3 regions of the Vibrio sp. PSi01 genome follow, and region 3 is predicted to be linked to each of the others. Evidence: riboswitches for the same ligand, from Rfam matches in the RefSeq annotation. Region 3 holds a riboswitch; each other region holds the start of a gene.
The links. Region 3 has a riboswitch for thiamine pyrophosphate ahead of thiD (bifunctional hydroxymethylpyrimidine kinase/phosphomethylpyrimidine kinase). Riboswitches for the same ligand answer to the same signal wherever they lie in the genome.
Positions count from the first base shown of each region.

Region 1: linked by a shared signal. The riboswitch ahead of thiB (thiamine ABC transporter substrate binding subunit) and the one ahead of thiD (bifunctional hydroxymethylpyrimidine kinase/phosphomethylpyrimidine kinase) in region 3 are both predicted to bind thiamine pyrophosphate.
Region 2: linked by a shared signal. The riboswitch ahead of thiC (phosphomethylpyrimidine synthase ThiC) and the one ahead of thiD (bifunctional hydroxymethylpyrimidine kinase/phosphomethylpyrimidine kinase) in region 3 are both predicted to bind thiamine pyrophosphate.

Region 1 is NZ_JBHNYN010000018.1:47,676-50,952, reverse strand. It holds gene thiP (thiamine/thiamine pyrophosphate ABC transporter permease ThiP) at 1-889, opposite strand, end outside; gene thiB (thiamine ABC transporter substrate binding subunit) at 975-1,967, opposite strand; TPP riboswitch at 2,021-2,140, opposite strand; gene ACFI6G_RS18835 (flavin prenyltransferase UbiX) at 2,184-2,807, opposite strand; gene mpl (UDP-N-acetylmuramate:L-alanyl-gamma-D-glutamyl-meso-diaminopimelate ligase) at 2,846-3,277, opposite strand, start outside.
Region 2 is NZ_JBHNYN010000028.1:1,174-4,450, forward strand. It holds gene ACFI6G_RS21280 (multicopper oxidase family protein) at 1-620, shown strand, start outside; gene crcB (fluoride efflux transporter CrcB) at 721-1,104, shown strand; TPP riboswitch at 1,167-1,265, shown strand; gene thiC (phosphomethylpyrimidine synthase ThiC) at 1,396-3,277, shown strand, end outside.
Region 3 is NZ_JBHNYN010000034.1:3,598-6,874, forward strand. It holds gene ACFI6G_RS21925 (ABC transporter ATP-binding protein) at 1-647, opposite strand, end outside; gene thiD (bifunctional hydroxymethylpyrimidine kinase/phosphomethylpyrimidine kinase) at 637-1,530, opposite strand; TPP riboswitch at 1,627-1,738, opposite strand; gene ACFI6G_RS21935 (DMT family transporter) at 1,837-2,754, opposite strand; gene ACFI6G_RS21940 (helix-turn-helix domain-containing protein) at 2,840-3,277, opposite strand, start outside.

The DNA.
Region 1 (3,277 bases), on a different contig from region 3:
ATACCAGTATTGAGACTATGATGATCCAAAAGCTATCCCAAGCTTTTGACCACCAGCTGTCCTTAACCAAATATTTATCTTCCGACAGCTGACTAGCCGTCACAGAGATGGGCTTAGACAAACGCTGAATACTCACCGCTAATACGCCACACAACAGCATTTGCCATATCGCGAGTAACGCGCCAGCCTGCAGGTCAAAGTCGAATTTAATTGCTTGGTAGATGGCTAGCTCAATGGTGGTTGATTTCGGACCACCACCCAACGCCATCACGGTAGCAAAGCTGGTGAAGCACAACATGAAGACCAAACCGCACACATGCGGCAGCTGCTGTCTTAACCTCGGCCATTCAACCCATTTAAATTTATTCCAATGGCTCATGCCTAAATGAGCACACAGCTTGTGCTGCTCGGCAGGCACGGTATCCAAAGCTTGCAGAAGTAAACGGCTGGCGTAAGGCAGGTTGAAAAAAACATGCGCTAGCAAAATACCATTCAAGCCATAAATCGAGAATGGTAGCTCTATGTCGAAGTTCGCTAAGAACTTAGCTAACCAACCACTGTTGCCGTAAATCGCCAGCAAGCCAAATACGCCGACCAACACAGGTAGAACCAAGGTTGACGCGAACAACCTTAATAACAAGGCTCTTCCAAAGAACTGTCTGCGACACAGAGCATGCGCAATAGGTATAGCAAAGCCAACACTCAGCACAGTTGAGAGTGTCGCCTGATAAAAACTGAATTTCGTTACATGCCAATAGTAAGGATCAGACCATACTAGGCTGATATCAAGAGAAGGGGCATTGCTAAGCAATGCCCCAACTGCTGAAACCACGAAGGCGGTAATGAGTATCGCAACCCAGATCCCGACCTTAGGTGTTTTCTTTATCATAAATTAATTATTTACCGTAAATGGCTCATTCCAAACATCACGAATGAGCCTTTAAGTACAGGGCGCTCATCTTTTTAATAGTAAGTTAAAAAGTAAGTGCACTCTGCCATTCACGAATCCATGGCTTACGCTTAGATGCTATTTCTTCAGGCGTGAAACCTAGCGCTTTTTGAGGAACCGTAAGTTGCTCGAACCCTTTTGGAAGCTCAATATCTGTCACTGGGTACATCCAGTTACCCGTTGGCATCGCTGATTGGAACTCGTCACTCAGGATAAATACCATAAATTCATCAGCCAGCTTTTCGTTCTTGCTGCCTTTGACCTTAGCTGCCACTTCGACTTGAGTATAATGACCTTCTTCAAAGCTTGCTGCTGCGTACTTAGAATCACCTTCTGCAATGATGTGGTAAGCCGGAGAAGTCGTGTAAGACAGGACTAAGTCCGACTCGCCTTTTAGGAACATAGAGTAAGCCTCAGACCAACCTTTAGTCACAGTAACCGTTTTCTGAGCGAGCTTCTTCCACGCGTCTGTCGCTTCATCACCGTAAACAGACTTCATCCATAGCATCATGCCTTGACCTGGTGTTGATGTACGTGGATCCTGGTAGATAACCTTAAGATCATCACGCTGCTCAACCAGTTCTTTAAGGCTCTTAGGTGGATTTACCAACTTCTCTTTGTTGTAAATAAAAGCAAAGTAGCCAAAGTCATATGGAACAAAAGTGCTGTCACTCCAACCATTAGGAAGCGTTACTGATGACGTATCAACACTGTGCTCAGCCAATAAGCCCGTCGCTTTCGCTTCAGCCATTAGATTGTTATCTAGGCCTAACACGATATCAGCTTTGCTGTTACCACCTTCAAGACGCAAGCGATTTAAAATAGACACGCCATCTTCTAGCGCGACAAAATTCACATCACAACCACACTTTTCTTCGAATGCTTTTTCAACGGCAGGACGAGGGCCCCAATCCGCAGCAAAAGAATCATAGGTATATACAGTTAGAGTATTGTCTGCAGCAACGGCAGAGAAAGAGATAGCTGTAGTAACAGCAAGAGTTGTAAATGTTAATTTCACTGGACGCTCTCCATGGTCTGAGCGGCACAGGTTTGAGGGAGGAGAACGGTAGAAGTTGTTCCTAACTCAATTCCTACGCCAGCATTATCTGGTTCAGGTTTACGGGTCCCAAGCACTTGCTTGATCTCAGCTCGCATTCATTATTTGAATGGTTTGCTCCCCGATGAGTGTTCAGAATTGTAATTCGAATTTTAACAATAAGCTATCAAGTTTGGATCAATTACGTTGATCGTACCCCCAACGTGGCACTAAACCTTGCTCGATACCAAGATGATCGAGAATACGCGCCACCATAAAATCGACCAGATCTTCGATCGACTTAGGTTGGTGATAAAAACCCGGAGCCGCGGGCATGATCGTTACGCCCATGGTCGAGAGTTTGTGCATGTTCTCTAAGTGCAACGTAGAAAATGGCGTCTCACGAACCACTAACAACAGCTGGCCTCGCTCTTTCATAACCACGTCCGCTGCTCGCTCGATCAGGTTGTCCGATAAGCCGTGAGCAATGGATGCCAAGCTTCCAGCAGAACATGGACACACCACCATCTGCTTCGGTGCTGCTGAACCAGAGGCAACCGGTGAGAACCAATCATCTTTGCCACACACCACCAGCTTTTCTGGGTCGCAACCTAAATGCTTAACTAAAGCTTGTTTCGCAGCATCTGGCCCAGCAGGTAACTTAAGTTCATGCTCGGTCGCCAACACCACTCGAGCTGCCGACGATATCAGCAAATAAACCTGATAATCTGCCGCCAGTAGGCATTCAAGTAAACGCAGTCCGTAAGGCGCACCAGATGCGCCAGTGAAAGCGAGGGTTATCGCTTTATCGTGTTTTGTCATGTTCTCAATTACTTCAAATTATAAGGTCGTGGATGTCGTTAGCCTTTGAGTGCCAATCCATCCAACAGTTTTTGGTGAATGCCACCAAAGCCACCATTACTCATTACCAAGATTTGGTCGCCCGCTTGTGCCTCTGAGACAATTTTAGCAACGAATGCATCCATATCATCACTCACATACGCAGGTTGGTGACAAGCGTCTGCGACATCTTGAACCGACCAATCAATATTATCCGGTTGGAATAAGTAGGTAGAATCCGCCTGTTTCAACGAATCAGCCAAAGTTTCTTTGTGCACACCACGTTTCATTGTGGCAGAACGAGGCTCTAAAACGGCAATGATTTTTTTCGTGTCGACCTTATTACGTAATCCGCCCAGAGTAAGTTCAATCGCCGTTGGGTGATGTGCAAAATCATCATAAACAGAAACACCTGCCACCTCGCCTTTAAACTCCAAACGACGCTTAGTATT
Region 2 (3,277 bases), on a different contig from region 3:
TGACTCAACATAAAATCGGCCCAGGGATGCGCGTGGATATTGGACTGATCGCTCCTAAAGCTGGTGAGCGAGTTAACGTTCTCCAAATGAAGGGACGTTTCCCATTTTCTTTGTGTGAATTTGAAGTCGTAGATTCAGCATTTACTCAAAAGCGAGTGTTGCCATTATTACCATTGAATCCAGTACCTAACCTAGATCTTGCTAATGCTGAAGAGATCGATTTTGTGTTCGAGTGGGAAGGCGCGGTATCACCAGTATCTAAAGATGGGAAGTCCATGCCTAAATTTTGGCTTACTAATAAAAGAGCATGGGAGGGGATGAGCAAAGACAGTATCCCTGAACCGTTGGCGACTTTAGAGTTAGGTAAGACTTACATATTCGATCTTAAGAACGTCACTCAATATCATCACCCGATTCATATTCACGGTCATACATTCACTGTATTGGAACTTGATGGTAAAAAAATTGAAGAACCTTTCCATACCGATACAGTGCTACTTGGAAGAAACGGCCGAGCTAAAGCTGCATTTGTTGCAGACAACCCCGGACGTTGGATGTATCACTGTCATGTTATAGAACACATGAAAACGGGTTTAATGGGATATATCGAAGTTAAGTGACACCTGTAACGTTTAATATTTGCGCATGCATTCTTAGTTTCTACCCTCGCTTTTATCGGCGGTAAAGCTAGAATATAGGGACTATTGTTTGGGAGGATTCATGGGTCAGTTATCTATTTTAGGTTTTATTGCCATTGGTGGCGCATTTGGTGCTTGTTCGCGCTATTTGATTTCAGAGTTATGTGTAGTGATGCTAGGGCGTGGCTTTCCTTATGGTACGCTGACCGTTAACGTGATTGGCTCTTTAATTATGGGATTACTCATCGCAGCATTTGAGAATGAGATGGTTGCGACAGAACCATGGAGACAGATCATCGGTCTTGGTTTCCTTGGAGCATTGACTACATTTTCTACATTTTCGATGGATAACGTGCTTCTTATGCAGCAGGGTGCTTTCTTTAAGATGGGACTCAATGTGCTACTCAACGTGGTTCTCAGCATCTCTGCAGCATGGATCGGTTTCCAACTTCTGATAAAGTCTTAAAACTTTCTTACGGTTTGTTAACAACTCGGCTTGGTTTATCCAAGCCGTTTTTATATACTCGGTAGTACTTGTCGGAGTGCCATATGGCTGAGACCGTTAACTCGGGATCCGTTGAACCTGATCAGGCTAATACCTGCGAAGGGAACAAGAGTAGATATCTAACTAGAATCCTTCTAGAGATCTATCTCCAGATCACAACTGCATTTTCTTGCTGTGATCCCTCTTGTAGCATCTAATCCGTCAAGCATTTTTATCCCTATAAATAATGGCTAAAAGCCAAGGATAAATGCTATGTCGAGTAGTAAACAAGCAAGACTGGAAGCGAAGAATTTCATTGATTCTTTATCCGTACAACCTTATCCAAATTCAAAAAAAGCTTATATCCAAGGATCTCGCGAGGACATTCAAGTCCCTGTACGAGAAATATCACTCGCTGATAGCCTTGTTGGCGGTACCAAAAAAGAGCCTGTATTCGAACCTAATGTACCCATTCAAGTTTACGATACCTCAGGTGTTTACACTGACCCTACACATCAAATAGACCTGTATAGCGGCCTTCCTAAGTTGCGTGAGCAATGGATTGATGAGCGTGGTGATACGGAACTGTTAGATGATGTAAGCTCTGTTTACACTAAAGAGCGTTTAGAAGATGAAACTCTAGACGACCTTCGTTACGGCAACCTACCTAGAATTCGTCGTGCGACTGGAGGTCAATGTGTTACTCAGCTGCATTATGCTCGTCAGGGGATTATCACTCCTGAGATGGAGTACATTGCGATACGTGAGAACATGGGACGCCAGAAGTTCGCTGATGAGCAGCTGAACCATCAACACCCTGGCCATAACTTTGGCGCGAACCTACCTAAAGAAATTACCTCTGAGTTCGTACGTAAAGAGGTTGCTGAAGGCCGAGCTATTATTCCTTCAAACATCAACCATCCAGAATCAGAACCGATGATTATCGGCCGAAACTTCTTAGTGAAGGTGAACGCCAATATCGGTAACTCTTCAGTAAGCTCTTCGATTGAAGAAGAAGTTGAGAAATTAGTATGGTCAACTCGTTGGGGTGGCGATACCGTGATGGACCTTTCCACCGGCCGCAATATCCACGAGACTCGCGAATGGATCTTGCGTAATAGTCCGGTGCCAATTGGTACGGTTCCTATGTATCAGGCACTTGAAAAAGTGAATGGCGTTGCGGAAGACCTTAACTGGGAAGTGATGCGCGATACCTTGATTGAACAAGCAGAGCAGGGTGTTGATTACTTTACTATCCACGCAGGCTTATTGCTTCGCTACGTTCCTATGACCGCTAAACGTGTGACTGGTATTGTCTCTCGTGGCGGCTCCATCATCGCGAAATGGTGTCTTGCTCATCACCAAGAAAGTTTCCTTTATACCCACTTCCGTGAGATCTGTGAGATCTGTGCGAAGTACGATGTTGCTCTATCATTAGGTGACGGTTTACGTCCGGGTTCTATTGCAGATGCTAATGATGAGGCTCAATTCTCGGAGTTACGGACCCTAGGTGAGTTGACTAAAGTGGCTTGGGAATACGACGTTCAGGTGATTATTGAAGGCCCTGGACATGTACCAATGCACCTGATTAAAGAGAATATGGACGAGCAGTTAGAGCACTGCCACGAAGCACCTTTCTATACTTTAGGTCCACTGACGACAGATATTGCCCCTGGTTACGACCATATTACCTCTGGTATTGGTGCCGCCATGATTGGTTGGTACGGCTGTGCGATGCTGTGTTATGTAACCCCTAAAGAGCACCTAGGCTTACCAAACAAAGAAGACGTGAAGACTGGCTTGATTACTTATAAGCTGGCAGCGCATGCAGCAGACTTGGCAAAAGGACATCCGGGCGCACAGATCCGCGACAATGCATTATCAAAAGCGCGTTTTGAATTCCGTTGGGAAGACCAATTTAATCTAGCTTTAGATCCGGAAACCGCGCGTTCTTTCCACGATGAAACCCTGCCACAAGAGTCGGGTAAGGTTGCTCACTTCTGCTCTATGTGTGGACCTAAATTCTGCTCGATGAAGATCTCTCAGGAAGTACGAGAGTATGCGAAAGACACCGAACAAGTGGCGGCTGATCAGGCTATCGAAATTAAGATGTTGGATAACCCGTTGGAAGGGATGCGTCAGAAATCACAAGAGT
Region 3 (3,277 bases):
GTGCCTTGCAACACATACAAGTTATCCGCCAGACGCACCGCTTCTTGTGGATCATGAGTGATCAACACAACGGTTTTACCCCTTAACAGTTCACACGCTAAACTTTGCAGCTTGTGTCTCGTTACCGCATCCAGCGCAGAGAAAGGCTCATCCATCAGCACGACTGGCTTGTCTTGCATTAAGGTTCGAGCCAAAGCAACACGCTGGCGCATACCACCAGACAATTGATCCGGCATAGCATCCGCGTAATCAGCCAGACCAACAGAAATCAGTAGCTCTAACGCCTGATTTTTATGCTCGATATTTTTATGCTTATCTGCGGAATTTTGAAAGCGATGGCTCAAACACACGTTGTCGATAACCGATAGCCATGGCAGTAACAAATCTTGCTGCGCCATGTAAGCGATGCGATCCGTTAAAGGCAATTCATCAGACGTTGCCAATGTGCCCTGCCATTCCACCTTGTCGTCCAACAAGCCTGCCAGATAACGCAATACCGTGGTTTTTCCGCAGCCACTGCGACCAAGTAACACTGTCCACTTGCCTGCTTTTAAGCTCAATGACAGTCCAGATAAGGTCGCGTGCTCGCTATCTCGGTAACGCAGAGTCGCATTACTGAGTTGAACGCCAATCATATTAACGGACATTACCGTGCCCAACGAAGAAGTGATTTACAGGGCCGTGACCTTGACCAACTTGAAGTTCGTCGGCGTGAGCAATTGCTCGTGAAATGTATTGTTTACCTAGGTCGACAGCCTCTGGAAGTTTGTTGCCTTGAGCCAAGAAAGAAGCAATAGCAGAAGAGAGCGTGCAGCCCGTTCCATGTGTGTTTTTGGTAGGAAAACGCTTCGCGCTAATCAGAGCAGATGTGGTTGACAGAATCAGTAAGTCGTTACTGTTTTCATCTTTCTCCAGGTGGCCGCCTTTCAAGAGAACCGCTTTAGCACCTAGTGCGCGTAAATCTTCAATCATGCCCTGCATTTCAGCTTCGCTTTCAGGTACCGGCTTGCCTGTTAACGCCGCGCCTTCAGGCAAATTAGGCGTAATGATGTCTGCCAGCGGAATCAGCTCTTGTTTCAGTGTAGTAATGGCTGAGTTTTCTAAAAGAAGATCACCACTGGTTGCGACCATTACAGGGTCAATCACTAAGTGTTTAGGTTGGTACTGCTTAATTTTATCAGCGACGACTTTGATGATTTGCGAATCGGCCAACATGCCGACTTTTACTGCCACGATATTGAGATCAGTAAAAACCGCATCTAACTGGCTAGCAACATGGTCGAGTGGAATAGGCAAAATGGCGAAAACGCCTTGGGTATTCTGAGAGGTAATTGCGGTAATTACCGAACAAGCGAAGCTACCCGTTGCAGACATGGCTTTAATATCAGCTTGAATGCCCGCGCCACCACCACTGTCAGAACCAGCGATCGTCAATACAATCGGAGTGTTTGTTCGAATCGAACCATCAGCAGAGTGCTGTGAAACTGAGACTTTTAGCGTTAAATCTTTTGAATTAGAACTGTGTGTCATTGTCGCTCCTACTATCTTACAAGACGTAGGAGAACGAACACCGATCGAAGGAGAAGTCGCAATAAACACATGAAAGTTTTCATGGGTGCAGACGCAGATCGAGTGCTTATAGTTCCCTACGCCAGTGTTAACTGAATCAGGTTCAACGGGTCTCGATTAACGATCTCAGCAAACACCAAATAAGGTATATGCCCCCCGACTATTGATAGCGATAGTAACAGCACTCTCACAACTGAGATACTGATTTTATTCAATTATAAGAATTACACATGAAAAAATTTCAATTAGGCAAAACAAAACAAATACTTATAACGTTCCTTTAGATGGCTTCGACTGTATAAACAAGCACAACACAATCAGAGACATACCTAACCAGCCTGTAAAAGGAATCAGCTCACCGACAACACAGACGGCAAGCACCGCTGCAACTACTGGTTCAAACAGAGTCAGCAGATTGGCGCTACTCGCGGTCACGTGGCGTAAACCAAAACTGAACGCGATATAGCCCAAGCATTGTGGGATTAACGTCAGATAACTGATGACTAATACGTTAATCTGCGAGGAAAACAGGTTCTCCCCCGTAAACCAGAGCGTTGGCAGCAACAGCATCGCACCCAGGCCAAAAATACTGCCCATCGCCGCTTGTGACTTAATCCCTTTGTCGATCAGTGCTTTGGTCGCCCAAGAATAAATGGCGTAACACAACCCAGCGAGCAAACCTAAAGCAATACCGAACAGCTTGAGATCATCACCGGATTCATTCGTCGATGAAGATTCTGAAAACACCAACAACCCAATACCCACCACACCAATCGCAAAGCTAGTGAGCCAACGTTTGTTGATATTATTCTTTTTGCTAATAAGACACTCTAACAGAGCAGAAAAGAAAGGTGCGGTAGCAATCGAAACCACTGTACCAATCGCCACGCCAGATAATTTCATTGAAGAATAGAAAGCTAAAGGATAGATCGCTAAAGCCAAAGCGCTCACTGCCAACAACTTCTTGTTCTGCAAAAGCTTGTCGAAAGCGAATAGGATTTTTCGATACGCTAAGCCCGCTTGCATTAGGCCGCCGACACCCATAGAGAAAGCACCAATCGCTAATGGGCTTAGATCAGGCGCAAAACTTGCGGCGGTGCCTGTCGTGCCCCATAAAATGGAAGCAAACAAGATGGCTAAAGTGCCCATTTGGAATTCGTTAACGCGATTGATGGCAAGATTCATTTCTATTACCCAATTTTCAGTTCTGAAATAGATAATAGTGAAGATTGATAAAAGTTAGTTTGCCGAAAGGACGCTATTGTTGTTTCTAAAGACTGTCTTTCATTGAGCCTAGAAACGCCCTTGGAGACATTCCAAAGTGCTGAGAGAAGCGACGACTAAAAGCAGAAACATCACTATAACCCACATTTTCGGCTATCAATTGAACAGGTAAATCTGTGTGGGTTAACAAGGCTTGAGCTTTCTCCATACGATATCGAGTAATGTATTTAAGCGCACTGATACCCAAGCACTCTTTGAAGCGTTTTTTGAATTGAGTAGGGCTCAAACAGGCCGTTTCTGCAAGTTGTGATATGGATAACGGTTGCGTGTAGTTATCCGCTATCAGCCTTTGTACCGCACGGATTCTTGGGTCGATGCTCTTGCTCACTTGTTGTTGCTCTAACAGCAGTGAAAACACATCCAAGATGGATGACTCAATACCGCTATCGACCTGATATTCCAGCTGCTTCTCAACAAACAACAA